DNA from 3 places in the Paenibacillus sp. LBL genome. Region 1 is predicted to be linked to each of the others. Evidence: riboswitches for the same ligand, from Rfam matches in the RefSeq annotation. Region 1 holds a riboswitch; each other region holds the start of a gene.
What was found. A riboswitch is a leader RNA that binds a small molecule or an ion and turns the genes downstream of it on or off. The one in region 1 is predicted to bind thiamine pyrophosphate.
Positions count from the first base shown of each region.

Region 1 (3,965 bases):
CTCAAATGTATCCAGATGACGTGTTTGCTCTTCCTTCAATTGTTCGTTGAAGTGGTTATACTCCAGAATTTCCTCCTGCTTAAAACCGCAAGCCAGCAAGGATTGTGCCCATTCTTCCCGCAGCATCAGATTCGGAATCCCGAAGAATTCCAGCAGCTCCTTGAGCTTTGGCTCAGGCATTGGCTTATTCAGCAGCAATTCTCTGTCCAGCAGAACGCCTCCTTGATCCAGAACGCGATAATATTCAGGGAGTGATCTCGACGTATCCGTGAATACGGTGACTGATTCGGCCATAATCAGATCAAACTGGTTGTCTTCAAAAGGCAGCTCGCACACATCAGCCTGCAAAAATTGCACGTCCATTTTCATGGCTTCGGCTCTGGTGCGTGCTTTTTTAATCATATTCTCATTGAGATCTATGGCCGTGACTTGATAGCCCATCTCCGAAAGATGGCATGCTGTCCTGCCTGTTCCGCAGCCAACCTCCAGAATACGACTGTTCGGCTCAATCGGATAATTCTTCAGCATTCTTAAGGTAGCCTCGAATCCGCCCGGATGCGCACTGCCCATACCTAATCTGGATAGCATGTGAATGTAGTTCATTTCATCTTCCCTTCTTCCTTGTAGTCATCATGAGGGTAATCGTTTATTTACCATATGATTAAGGTACGTTTGGGGTTTTTGCTGAATTAAATATTTTGAGCCCTTTTTTTCGGGAGCTATGAGAACTACTGGGGGAAATAGCCATGAAGAAGGAACCGATGGAGGCAGCAGAGCGTGTTATTCACCGTCATTATCCCGACTGTTTGCTAGCTGTGCTTGGCGGCAGTGCAAGCAGAGGAGAACATAACGAGCAATCTGATTTGGACATCGTCATCCTTGAGCGGGACGGAGATGAGATGCGGAGAAAGACCCTGGAAGCGGATGGATGGATTGTGGAATTGTTTATATTGTCTTTGTCATCCTATCGTGAATACTTCGACGAGGGCGTGATGGCAGCCAATCCGACATTGCAGCGGATCACAGCGGAGGGTAAGGTGCTGCGCTCGTTGCCGGAAGGAGAAGCAGTCCGCGCAGAGGCCCAGCATGATTTGAATTACGGACCGATGCCATGGATGCAAACCGATATTGATGAATACCGTTACATGATTACGGAATATGTGCAGGATTTGAAGAATCCTAAGCGGGATGGCGAGAAATGGTTTACGGTGCAAAAGATCATGATGGTACTTTGCGAATTTGTACTTAGAGTGAATGGGGAATGGACAGGGGAAGGCAAGATGCTGTTTCGGCTGTTCCACCGATTCAGCACGGCATTGGGAGATCAATTGGAGGTTTCGCTTTCAGCGATGTATCGACAGGACGATCCCTCCCTCCTTCTGGCATTCACAGAGCAAGTGCTGAACCCGTTCGGGGGCATGCTTCTTGTGGGTTATGAGGAATAGATTTTGACGGGTGAGCAATAAGAGAGGTACATTAGCCGTGACGTTCGCCTTCCACGACCAATACAATAATCATGTGATTCGGTCACGTCATTCTTTAAATCCAGGAGGGATCTTCATGAGCGGAGTATATGGCGGTGGATGGGGTAATTCAGTAGGTATTATTTTGGTTCTCTTCATCCTGCTCGTAATCATCTCGAGTGCTTGGGTTTAATTCGTCAAGCTCTTGGAGCAAATCGCAAAAGCCCGGCATGCGCCGGGCTTTTGCCTGTTATATAGAAGTGATCACGGTCTTGGCTTGGCTGATGGACTGTGTGCAGACACGACTGCGGTCATGACAAGGTGACTGCTGTCCGATTGGATCGCATGCAAAAACGCATCTTCGAGGGATTCAAACACCTTGGAGATGGAGCCGTCCAACCGGCTGGCATAGTGAACGCTTCCGGCGAACGTTCCTTTTTCCTTAGCCCGATGCACCTCTTTATAGATAACATCCATGTAATGGTCTGTACCCAGTGGATAAAGGGCAAATTGGCAGGCCGTGTCTATATCGGCATTCTTCCCAATCTCGCGGTTCAAACGCTCCGAATCCTCTGACATATATACATCGGCTTCCGTATCACCAGGACAGCCAATAGAATAAGTTCCGTTAAAGACGGTGTGCACACCGCTTGCTGCCGCATAAGCAAAAATCGCCCTCGTTACATCAAATACATGCTCCGCCCGTCCACGAATACAGGTGCTCACATCATCCGTCTGAATCCATACTTTCCCCGTGTTGACGGATTTCAGCGCGTCCATAATGACTTCCACAAATCGGTCAGTCATCGGAAACACCGAGAATCGGCATCCGACGATGCGACTGGTTCCACATGTTAGCTCACTCATTGTTGTTATCCTCCCCTATGATATAAATCCACGCAAAAAAACCGCACCCCGTGAAGAAAGTGCAGTTATGCCTACGTGAAAAAGTATAAACATAAATGCTACACTTCCCCACGCTAGTATGACCTAGATCGGGTGATAAGGGTTAACGGCAGCACGCCGTCTCTCAGCACATGGCACCCCTAGTACAGCCAACATGATATGCAGTTGGTCCCGGAACTATTGCCAGTTCAGGAAGACAAAGGTTTCTTGCTTGTGTTATTGTATCGTTTTGTCGGAAGGTTTTCAATCATTCGATTTTTTTTCGACATTGATCCAAATTGATGCAACCGATGAAAGACCAGACGCATCATAGTTATAGAGAGGGGGAGATGGCCTGGATGTCATACAGCGCTTAAAACAAAAAGAAGAGGCGGCTCTCCGGGAATTGATGGAACAGTATGGAGATTATCTGCTTCGCACGGCAGTATTGCTGCTGCGTGACCGTCAAGCGGCTGAAGAGGCCGTTCAAGATACCTTTATCCAGGCGTTCGAGAATATCGCTCAGCTTCGTGACGGCGACAAACTTCGTAGCTGGTTGACCCGAATTGCAGTGAATCGATGCCGGATGCGGCAGCGTACATGGGATTGGCGTCATATTTTTCCCATGCCGAGGATGGACCAGCATGTAAACGAAAGTGTACCTGCCGTGGATGAAATGCTGGGCGTCCATTGGCGTGAGGCTGAAATGATCAAATCAGTGCAGCAGCTGCCCTATACATACCGAGAAGTGATTACGCTCTATTATTATAATGAGTTGGGTGTTCAAGAAATTGCAGCGCAATTGCAGCTGAATATAAACACGGTTAAGGCACGTTTAATGAGAGGGCGGCATAAACTCCGGCAGATTGTTGTCGAGAAGGGGGAGAGCGATGCGTAGCGAAGAACAGGAAATGGCCGAACAACTAAAGCAGGAGCTGGAGGAAATTCGATTCCTGGGCGCAGAGAAGGTGATTTCTCGCACATTTCCAAAATCCAGCCGCGAACGTTTGTCTTCCTTGTGGAATAAGGAAGTAGAAATTTCTGCTGCCGCAATTGGTTATTTTGGCGCAGTAGCGGCCGTTCTGCTGCTCGGAGGTTTGTTATGGAGGGAAGCAATTGTGAAACCTGCTGTTTCCGTGCCCTTGCAGGTGAGCAATGAACTGCTTGAAGCCGGGGGGAATTATTACTGGAAGGATCAGTACGAGAGGATGGTGGCCAGGCTTGAAAATTCGGGTCAAGATTAAACACCTGGTGTTGGGGGTTTCGGGTTTAATCCTCTTCGTTATGATGGTATCTATGCTCACACCTCGAATAGGGCTGCTGATTGCGGAGAAGCAGATAGAACAAGGCCAAGCTGAGGGGATAGCCAAAGTCATTGACCTTATTCATGAAGAAAGCAGCAGCAACCGGAAATGGGAGATGATCGAGAAGTATGTGATTGTGCCTAGAGCAACAGAGCTATCTCATCGGTTTGATGTGTTTATTAGTCCGGGGTTCACCAGCACAGGAGGAAGCACCGATCAGCAGATTCGTTTTACTGAGGATGAACGTTTGCCGCTGCTGAATCAATATGTGCTGGGAGCGCCAGCCGGAGAATATATGAAATATGCCGCAATA
Region 1 covers NZ_JARXYU010000001.1:279,047-283,011, reverse strand. The annotation lists gene M2277_RS01380 (class I SAM-dependent methyltransferase) at 1-603, opposite strand, end outside; gene M2277_RS01375 (nucleotidyltransferase domain-containing protein) at 747-1,445, shown strand; gene M2277_RS01370 (YjcZ family sporulation protein) at 1,561-1,656, shown strand; gene M2277_RS01365 (YkoF family thiamine/hydroxymethylpyrimidine-binding protein) at 1,728-2,330, opposite strand; TPP riboswitch at 2,419-2,521, opposite strand; gene M2277_RS01360 (sigma-70 family RNA polymerase sigma factor) at 2,755-3,246, shown strand; gene M2277_RS01355 (hypothetical protein) at 3,239-3,592, shown strand; gene M2277_RS01350 (carboxypeptidase regulatory-like domain-containing protein) at 3,570-3,965, shown strand, end outside.

Region 2 (3,965 bases), on a different contig from region 1:
ATCGGGATGATTCACAACGTCCAGATGCACTTCCATGTGCTTTTCCGTGGACTCTTTCAAAATATCTTCCATGTGATCGTTTATGTGATCCTCCTGGTGTTTGTCCATGTGTTTTTCCATCTGCTCTTCTGTGTGTTCTGCCAAAATCTCTTTCACGTATTTGTCCGAATGTTCTTCCGAATGTTCTTCCAAATTCTCTTCCCGATCCGCCCCTGCGCTGATGCCATATATCCGGGCTTCTTCGTGATCCCTATCTTCTCGGTCAGGTCCTCCCTCATCATGGCCGCCTTTAATAACAACGATCTTCGGACCGAGCGCATGAATACGCCTTGCAGCCTCTCGCCGGTCCTCCATCGTCCGAATGCGCATCCCTGCCAATACTTCCGCCTCCGGGATGTTAGGGGTAACCACCAACGCCAGTGGCAGGAGGTGCTCTTTCATTGCAAGCACCGCTTCGTTCTGCAGCAGCTCGGCGCCTCCCTTGGCAATCATCACCGGATCAACAACAACCTTCTCCCAGCCAAATTTATGGATCTGATCAGCAACAAGACGGATGATCTCAGCGTTAAACAGCATCCCGGTCTTCAATGCGTCTACCCCAAGGTCCGAGCCTACCACTTCGATCTGCTCCGCCGCAGCTTCCGGGGGCAGCGGATAGACGCCGTGAACCCCCAAAGTATTCTGTACGGTAATGGCGGTTATAGCCGACATGCCGTACACGCCGAGCTCCTGGAAGGTTTTCAGGTCCGCCTGGATTCCGGCACCGCCTCCGCTGTCCGATCCGGCAATGGTCAACGCCCGAGGTACGCGAACCTCTGTCATCGGGCACCACCTGCAGCAGCAGCTTCACGGATGGTCGCGTAGCCCTGCAGCGAACCTGGATGAAGCTTGGACAGCTCATCCAGAAAAGCGTTCTGGAAGCTCCCCGGCCCAAGATCAGCCGTACGCTCCGCTGCCCGGGAGGCGGCTGCGCCATAGAAGGCGAGGCCCGCTGTGCCTGCAAGCAGCAGGTTGGATTCAACTGCGGCAAAAGCACCCAGCACCGAGGTCAGCAGGCAACCTGCTCCGGTGACCTTTGTGAGCAGCGCATGGCCGCCGGTAATGATGCGAACATTAGTCCCCTCGGTGATCACGTCTTCTTTACCCGTGATCACCACCAGGGTGTCCAGCTCCCGCGCAGCCCGCACCGCAAGCTCGGCATTGCCGATATCTCCGCTGCTCTCTGCATCAACACCCTTGATCTCGCGGGCCTCCCCAACAAGGTGAGCCACTTCAGCCGCATTCCCGCGCACCAGCGAAACCTTCACTTCGCGCAGGATCCGCTGCGCCGACTCCGTCCGAAAGCGGGTCGCGCCCGCACCGACCGGGTCCAATAGGAGCGGTACGCCATGGGCATTCGCCGATAGCCCGGCGGTAATCATCGCGTCTACCAGCTCGCGGTTCAGCGTGCCGATGTTTAGCACCACGGCACCCGCGATGGCAGCCATATCCGCCACTTCCTCCGGCGCATATGCCATTACCGGCGACGCGCCCAGCGCGTACAAGCCGTTAGCCGTAAAATTCGTAACCACCACGTTTGTCATATTGTGAACGAGGGGGCTCGTCTGCTGTACCTTGCTCAAAAGCGCCGAAACCTCTTTTTCCCATATATTCATATGAAATCAGCCTCTCTTATCTATGCTAGATCGTTACAGACACTACTCTTTACAGCACCGCAGCCTGCATCTGCACCGGCCACTCCTCCTGCTTGTAAGCCATGTCCCAGAACATGTACTCCAACTGGCAGCTCAGCATAAAATGCTCCGTCATCCGCTCCCGCTCCGCCGCTGTGGCGCTTTCCGCCCACAGGTCAACACCGTTACAAAACTTCGCCGTCGCCTCTTCCCCGCGGTTGCCGTAAAAATAAATCCAGTCATAGAACGGGTGAGATTCATCCGGCTTCACTTCATCCAGCAGCTTGCGGCCAATCTCCAGATACGTCCAGGGACATGGCAGCAGCACTGCCATAATCTCGCCAAGACTGCCCTCATGCGCCACCGTCAACATGTGACGGATATAATGATGCGCGGATGGCGCAAGCGGATACCCCTGAAGCTCCTCGTAGGTCACCCCTGCGGCAGCGCAAAAGTTCTGATGCGGATGAATCTCGCTGTTCAGAATAAAAGAAATCTGTTCATTAAAAGTCGCAATCTCATTCCTGCTGGTAGATTTGGATATGGCGATGCCATAAATCCGCATGTAGGCGTTTAAATACTCAAAATCTTGCTTCACATAGTGAATCAGTTGTTCCCTCGATAATGTTCCTGCAGCAATCCCTCTCACAAAGGGATGATCAAAAATCGCTTGAAAAATGCCATCCGACTGCCTGCGAAGCTCTTGCGTGAAACTCATACTTATCCCCACCTCTCATGAATTGAAAAGCAGGAAGTCCGGTTACGCACACAGCCTTCAAGGCAACGCTAAAAAGCCGCCCCCGAAACTGGAGCGGCTTCGTCAACAAGCCCGGGTACGATAGAAAAACGTACCGAGGCCTTATATACGAAGGCTCCACTTTCCTACGCTAGTACGAACTAGATCAGGTTCAAAGGGTCCAAGATACACTCTTGTCTCAGCCGCCAACGGCTCCCCTAGTGGACTTCCTATTCTTTTGTCTATTACTGTACATAGGTTTTTGGATGGTGTCAAACGTTAACCGTTGGTTAACGAAATTCTTATGCACGAACCTGTGCAATATTGGGTGACCTCGTTGTTGAGCGATTTAGCGAAGGATTTTAGGCTGAGATAAGGTGTACTAGGGCCAACGGAAGGAACGGCGGAGTCAACGTTAGGACACCGCACTTACCGGAATAGCCATATTCGCATAAAAACTGATCTCGATACACTGAAACACAGACGCTTCAAAGGCATATCCCCATAATGAGTACATCCGAGCAATTCAAATAAATACATGATTTGAAGAGGAGCCTATTGATGACGAACCAATCGAAAGCTGTTAAACCCATTCGGGATGGCTGCACCTCGTAACGCAGTCTTAAGAAATTTCGCTGTGCTGAAATGGTGGTAGTTGTGATGGTTATGGGTGTGGGTGTGGGCACAATCAACTCACCTGGGTCTACGGTAATACCGGGGGTTTGTGATGGTTATAGGTGTGGTTATGGGCACAATCAACTCACCTGGATCTACGATAATACCGGGGGTTTGTGATGGTTATGATGGTTATGATGGTTATGATGGTTGTGATTGTTGTGGGCATGCTGCTCTTGGGGCTAACGGACAGAGGATACGTTATTTTCCTAGAAAAGTGTTACTTTTGAGATTAACGGACATGAGATGCGTTATTTGTGATATGAGTCGGTAAATTAGCTGTTTTATGAGGTAATAAGGAATCCTGAGTCCGTTAGATTCAAAAAAGGAACTAAATGAGGCAAATAGCGGATCTGATGTCCTTTAATATGTCGAAGACATCGCCAAGAGCCAAGGTTACTCGTGAAATAGTGTCGTGAAATAGTGGTATTGGCGCAGCAGAGCTCACGCCCATTCCGGATGGCTTGACGTCCGTAACGCCGTGCATCATCTGAAGTCTGCTGCGCTGTAATGATGGTAGTGTGATGGTGTTATTCATGGTTATGGTTATGATGGTTATGATTGTTGTGGGCATGCTACTCTTGCGCTAACGGACAGAGGATACGTTATTTTCCTAGAAAAGTGTTACTTTTGAGATTAACGGACATGAGATGCGTTATTTGTGATATGAGTCGGTAAATTAGCTGTTTTATGAGGTAATAAGGAATCCTGAGTCCGTTAGATTCAAAAAAGGAACTAAATGAGGCAAATAGCGGATCTGATGTCCTTTAATATGTCGAAGACATCGCCAAGAGCCAAGGTTACTCGTGAAATAGTGTCGTGAAATAGTGGTATTGGCGCAGCAGAGCTCACGCCCATTCCGGATGGCTTGACGTCCGTAA
Region 2 covers NZ_JARXYU010000006.1:307,586-311,550, forward strand. The annotation lists partial or broken gene thiD (bifunctional hydroxymethylpyrimidine kinase/phosphomethylpyrimidine kinase) at 271-822, opposite strand; gene thiM (hydroxyethylthiazole kinase) at 819-1,655, opposite strand; gene tenA (thiaminase II) at 1,705-2,391, opposite strand; TPP riboswitch at 2,536-2,639, opposite strand.
Region 2: another riboswitch for thiamine pyrophosphate. It lies ahead of tenA (thiaminase II); the one in region 1 lies ahead of M2277_RS01365 (YkoF family thiamine/hydroxymethylpyrimidine-binding protein).

Region 3 (3,965 bases), on a different contig from region 1:
GAACCGTTGGTGATTGCAGGGACAGGAAAAGTGGCATTGGTGACGGGGGCCTCCAGCGGCTTTGGGCTGCTTATCAGCCTGGAGCTGGCGCAAGCGGGATATGATGTGGTTGCAGGGCTTCGCAGACCGGAGGCGGCTCAAGAGCTGATGACCCGCGCGGAGCAGGCGGGTGTTGCAGAGCGAATTCATCGGGTTCGATTGGATATATGCGATGAAGAGCAGGTACGGGCGGTTGCCCTGCATTTGGAGCAGCGGTTTGGTCGATTGGATGTGCTGGTGAACAATGCTGGTGAAGCGGTAGGCGGAATGGTGGAGGAAGTGCCGCTGAGTGGGTGGAGAAGACAGATGGAGACGAATTTCTTCGGAACGGTATCTGTGACACAGCACATGCTGCCGCTGATGCGCCGGACCGAGAATTCCAAGATTATTCTCATGAGCAGCATCAGCGGCGTGGTCGGCTTCCCGGGTTATGGACCTTATGCTTCCTCCAAATTTGCGATTGAAGGATTCGGGGAGAGCCTGTCGCTGGAGCTTATGCCCTTCGGCATGCACGTTGTGCTGGTTCAGCCAGGTGCTTATGGCACACCGATCTGGAATAAGAGCTTTGGTGAGTTAGAGGTGAAGGAAGGGTCACCCTACAGCGACATGCTGAAGGGTGTGCTGGACTATTCCGAGCGGACAGCCAGGGGAAGCGGAAATCCGTTGGAGGTGGCGAAGCTCGTGGCAAGGATTGCCTCCATGTCCAAACCGAGATTCCGATATAAGCTGCCCCAAGGCACGCGTATAACCGCATGGATTAAGGGATTGCTGCCGGACCGGTGGTTTCAGCAGATGATTTATCGGATGCTGGGCAGACGTTAATCATTCATGCTGCTAATGATCGAATGCCTTAACTTGTCATGTGCGCTGGGGCGGCAGGAATTACCCTTTTTTGGCCGTGGAGGGGTGCAGCAAACCGAGTAATTCTCCCATTTTCACTTTGGAGCCGGGCTCCAGGTCGCCGCGAGGGCTAAACGTGCCGTTCTCCGTCAAAAGCACAACGGTAGAGCCGAATTCAAAATACGCGAGTTCATCGCCGATCTGCCATTTCTTAACGCTCTCATCGGCGTAACGGATGCTGCTCACGTTCATTGCGCCCACCTTCACGACGGCAACTTCTCCGAATTCATGGGCAATGTAGGTAATGAGACGCTCATTGCGGCTCAGCACAGTTCGGATATGGGTCATCGCAAAGTCATTCACGGGGTAAACCTTCCCCTTCAGATGCTCGCTTTCCGCCTGAACACCGGTTACGGGTGAATGGATGCGGTGATAATCTGTTGGGCTTAAATACAATACGAATGCATAACCGTTTATATAGTTTTCCATTCTCGGGGATTTCGCGAGCAGCTCGCTCAGGGTGTAATCCTGTCCCTTGACACTCAGAATGGTGCCGGCATGAATGGCGCACATTGCTGAAATAGTGGCATCGACAGGGCTTACCATGGCATCGACGGTGTCATCGATGGCACGCAGGCCTATTTTTAACCGGCGGGAAAAGAACTCGTTCAATGAGCGGTATTCGTGGATCTCTTTCTCCGCTTCATGAGCCGGAATTTGATAGATTCGTATAAATGCAGGTATTAGATGACGGCTCAGCCGGCTGTGGGAACAATGCCCCATCATTCGGGACAACCATTTTCGGGAGGAGAGCTCAGTCATCAGACGCAGCAATTGTTTAGCCATGTCATTCTCCTTTGTGCATAGGTGTAAGCAATATAGCGATGGTGGAAAAGCCAATCACTCTGATATTGACATAGAATGAGATGGAAATCAATAAATAGCCATATTTGAAAAAAGGTTCTTGCAAATTCTGGAGCGGACCTGTATTTTAAAATTAACATAAAACCGAATAGGGAATACGGGGGCTTGAGTGAATCAGGCTGAGATTGCAGCTATTATCCGCTGTTGACCGTTAATCTGAACTGGGTAATGCCAGCGTAGAGAATATCCGACCCTACCTACATAGGGCCTATTTTTCCGTCTGCGCGTTTTTCCAGACGGTTTTTTGTTGTGTTTACACAAAAATAGCGGTGGAGAGGGGTACAGGTTGTTATGGGAACATCAATGCAAGAGAAGTTGGGGGTTCAGCCCAGAAGAGGGCTGCGGTTAAGCGATATTTTGGTGACGGTGCTGGTATCGCTTGTGTTTGGCGTGATTTATCACTTCTGGGGGTCGGTCTATAATCTTTTTAAACCGTTGTTTTTTGAAGCGGATGAGCTGCTCTACGGCATGTGGTTTGCGGCAGCTACGCTGGCTTATTTGTTAATTCGCAAGCCGGGCGTGGCCATCATCGCGGAAGTGGCTGCTGCCCACGTGGAGGTGCTGTTTGGCAGCGGCTGGGGATTGACTCTATTGTTATATGGCTTGATTCAAGGACTGGGGGCAGAGTTGGTATTCGCGGCGTTCCGCTATCGGAGTACCTCAGCGTGGACCTTGGTGATTGCCGGGGCCGGAGCGGCCATCGGTTCGATGATGATGGACTTTTATTACAGCTATACGGATGATCTGCAGACATGGATGTTCCTTGCCAAATACGGTATGCGGGTAATCAGCGGTGCAGTTATTGCAGGTCTGTTAATGCTGCTCTTGGCCAAGGCGCTGGATCGCACAGGCGTAACGTCTCTGCTGCGTCCCGCGTCGAAGAAGGATTACGAAGCGCTGGATGATGCGCGCCATGTCTAATGCCACGGTAAGCCTATTTCCGGCTCAGTCCGCTGAGGTTCAACAGGAGCAGGCTGTGCAGGTGGAGGGACTGCGCTTGAAGTATCCCGGGGAAGAGAGGCTGATGTTCAAAGATCTCTCGTTCTCGGCAGCCCGTGGGGAAAAGGTGCTGCTGCTTGGTCCGAGCGGATGCGGCAAATCCACGCTGCTCCAGGTGCTTAGCGGAATGATTCCCCGCGCTACGGAAGTGCCAATGAAGTGTGAGGCACAGATTGTCCCGCGCTCCTGGGGATACGTATTTCAAGACCCGGATACGCAGTTTTGCATGCCGTATGTGGATGAGGAGCTGGCCTTTGTACTGGAGAATCTGAGTATTCCCCGAGACGAGATGAAGGAACGGATGCAAGCGGCGCTGCATGAGGTGGGGCTGAATTTGGAGGAGCTTCATCTGCCGATCGGCCATCTGTCGCAAGGGATGAAGCAGAGGCTGGCGCTGGCTTCCGCCCTGCTGCTGGAGCCGGAGGTGCTGTTCCTTGACGAGCCGTCCGCACTGCTTGACCCGGAAGGACGGGAGCAGATCTGGGATGCGGTGAAATCCGTATCGGAAGGACGTACACTGATCATCGTCGAGCACCGGATCGAAGAGATGGCGAAATACGTGGATCGTGTCGTTCTGTTCAGTCCGGATGGCGTTATTCTGGGCGATGGACCGCCGGCGGCAGTATTTGCTAAGTATGAGTGCGAGCTTAAATCCTATGGAATCTGGTATCCCGGCGTGTGGGAAGATTATGCTCAGACCCGGGCCGGCCGGGAATTGTTTGCTCCGGTTGATGCCTATGGCGAAGATCTGGGGAATCTCCTGCACGAGGCTGCCCTGCCTTACCCTTTAGATGGGGAGCCTGTGATCCGTTTAGAGGATTTCAAGGGACTGAGATGGGATAAACCTGTGATTTCTCTCCCTTCGGCAGAAGTTTATCGGGCAGAATTTATTGCGGTGGTAGGGCCGAACGGAGCGGGGAAAAGCTCGTTTCTTCTCAGTCTGATGGGACTGCTGCGCGCGCAAGGGACCTACGTGCTCTGCGGGGAAGAGGTTGTGCAAGGCAAGGCGAGAAAGGTGCGGAAGAAGAGAGAGCAGCAGCTCCGTCAAATCGGATTCGTGTTTCAGAATCCGGAGCTTCAGTTTCTGACGGAGCGTATTGGCGACGAGGTTGTTTACTCCTTGCTGGTGGATAACATGCCTGCGGAGGAAGCGAAGGCCCAAG
Region 3 covers NZ_JARXYU010000010.1:80,854-84,818, forward strand. The annotation lists gene M2277_RS20140 (SDR family oxidoreductase) at 10-861, shown strand; gene asd (archaetidylserine decarboxylase) at 922-1,725, opposite strand; TPP riboswitch at 1,891-2,003, shown strand; gene M2277_RS20150 (ECF transporter S component) at 2,095-2,724, shown strand; gene M2277_RS20155 (ABC transporter ATP-binding protein) at 2,717-3,965, shown strand, end outside.
Region 3: another riboswitch for thiamine pyrophosphate. It lies ahead of M2277_RS20150 (ECF transporter S component); the one in region 1 lies ahead of M2277_RS01365 (YkoF family thiamine/hydroxymethylpyrimidine-binding protein).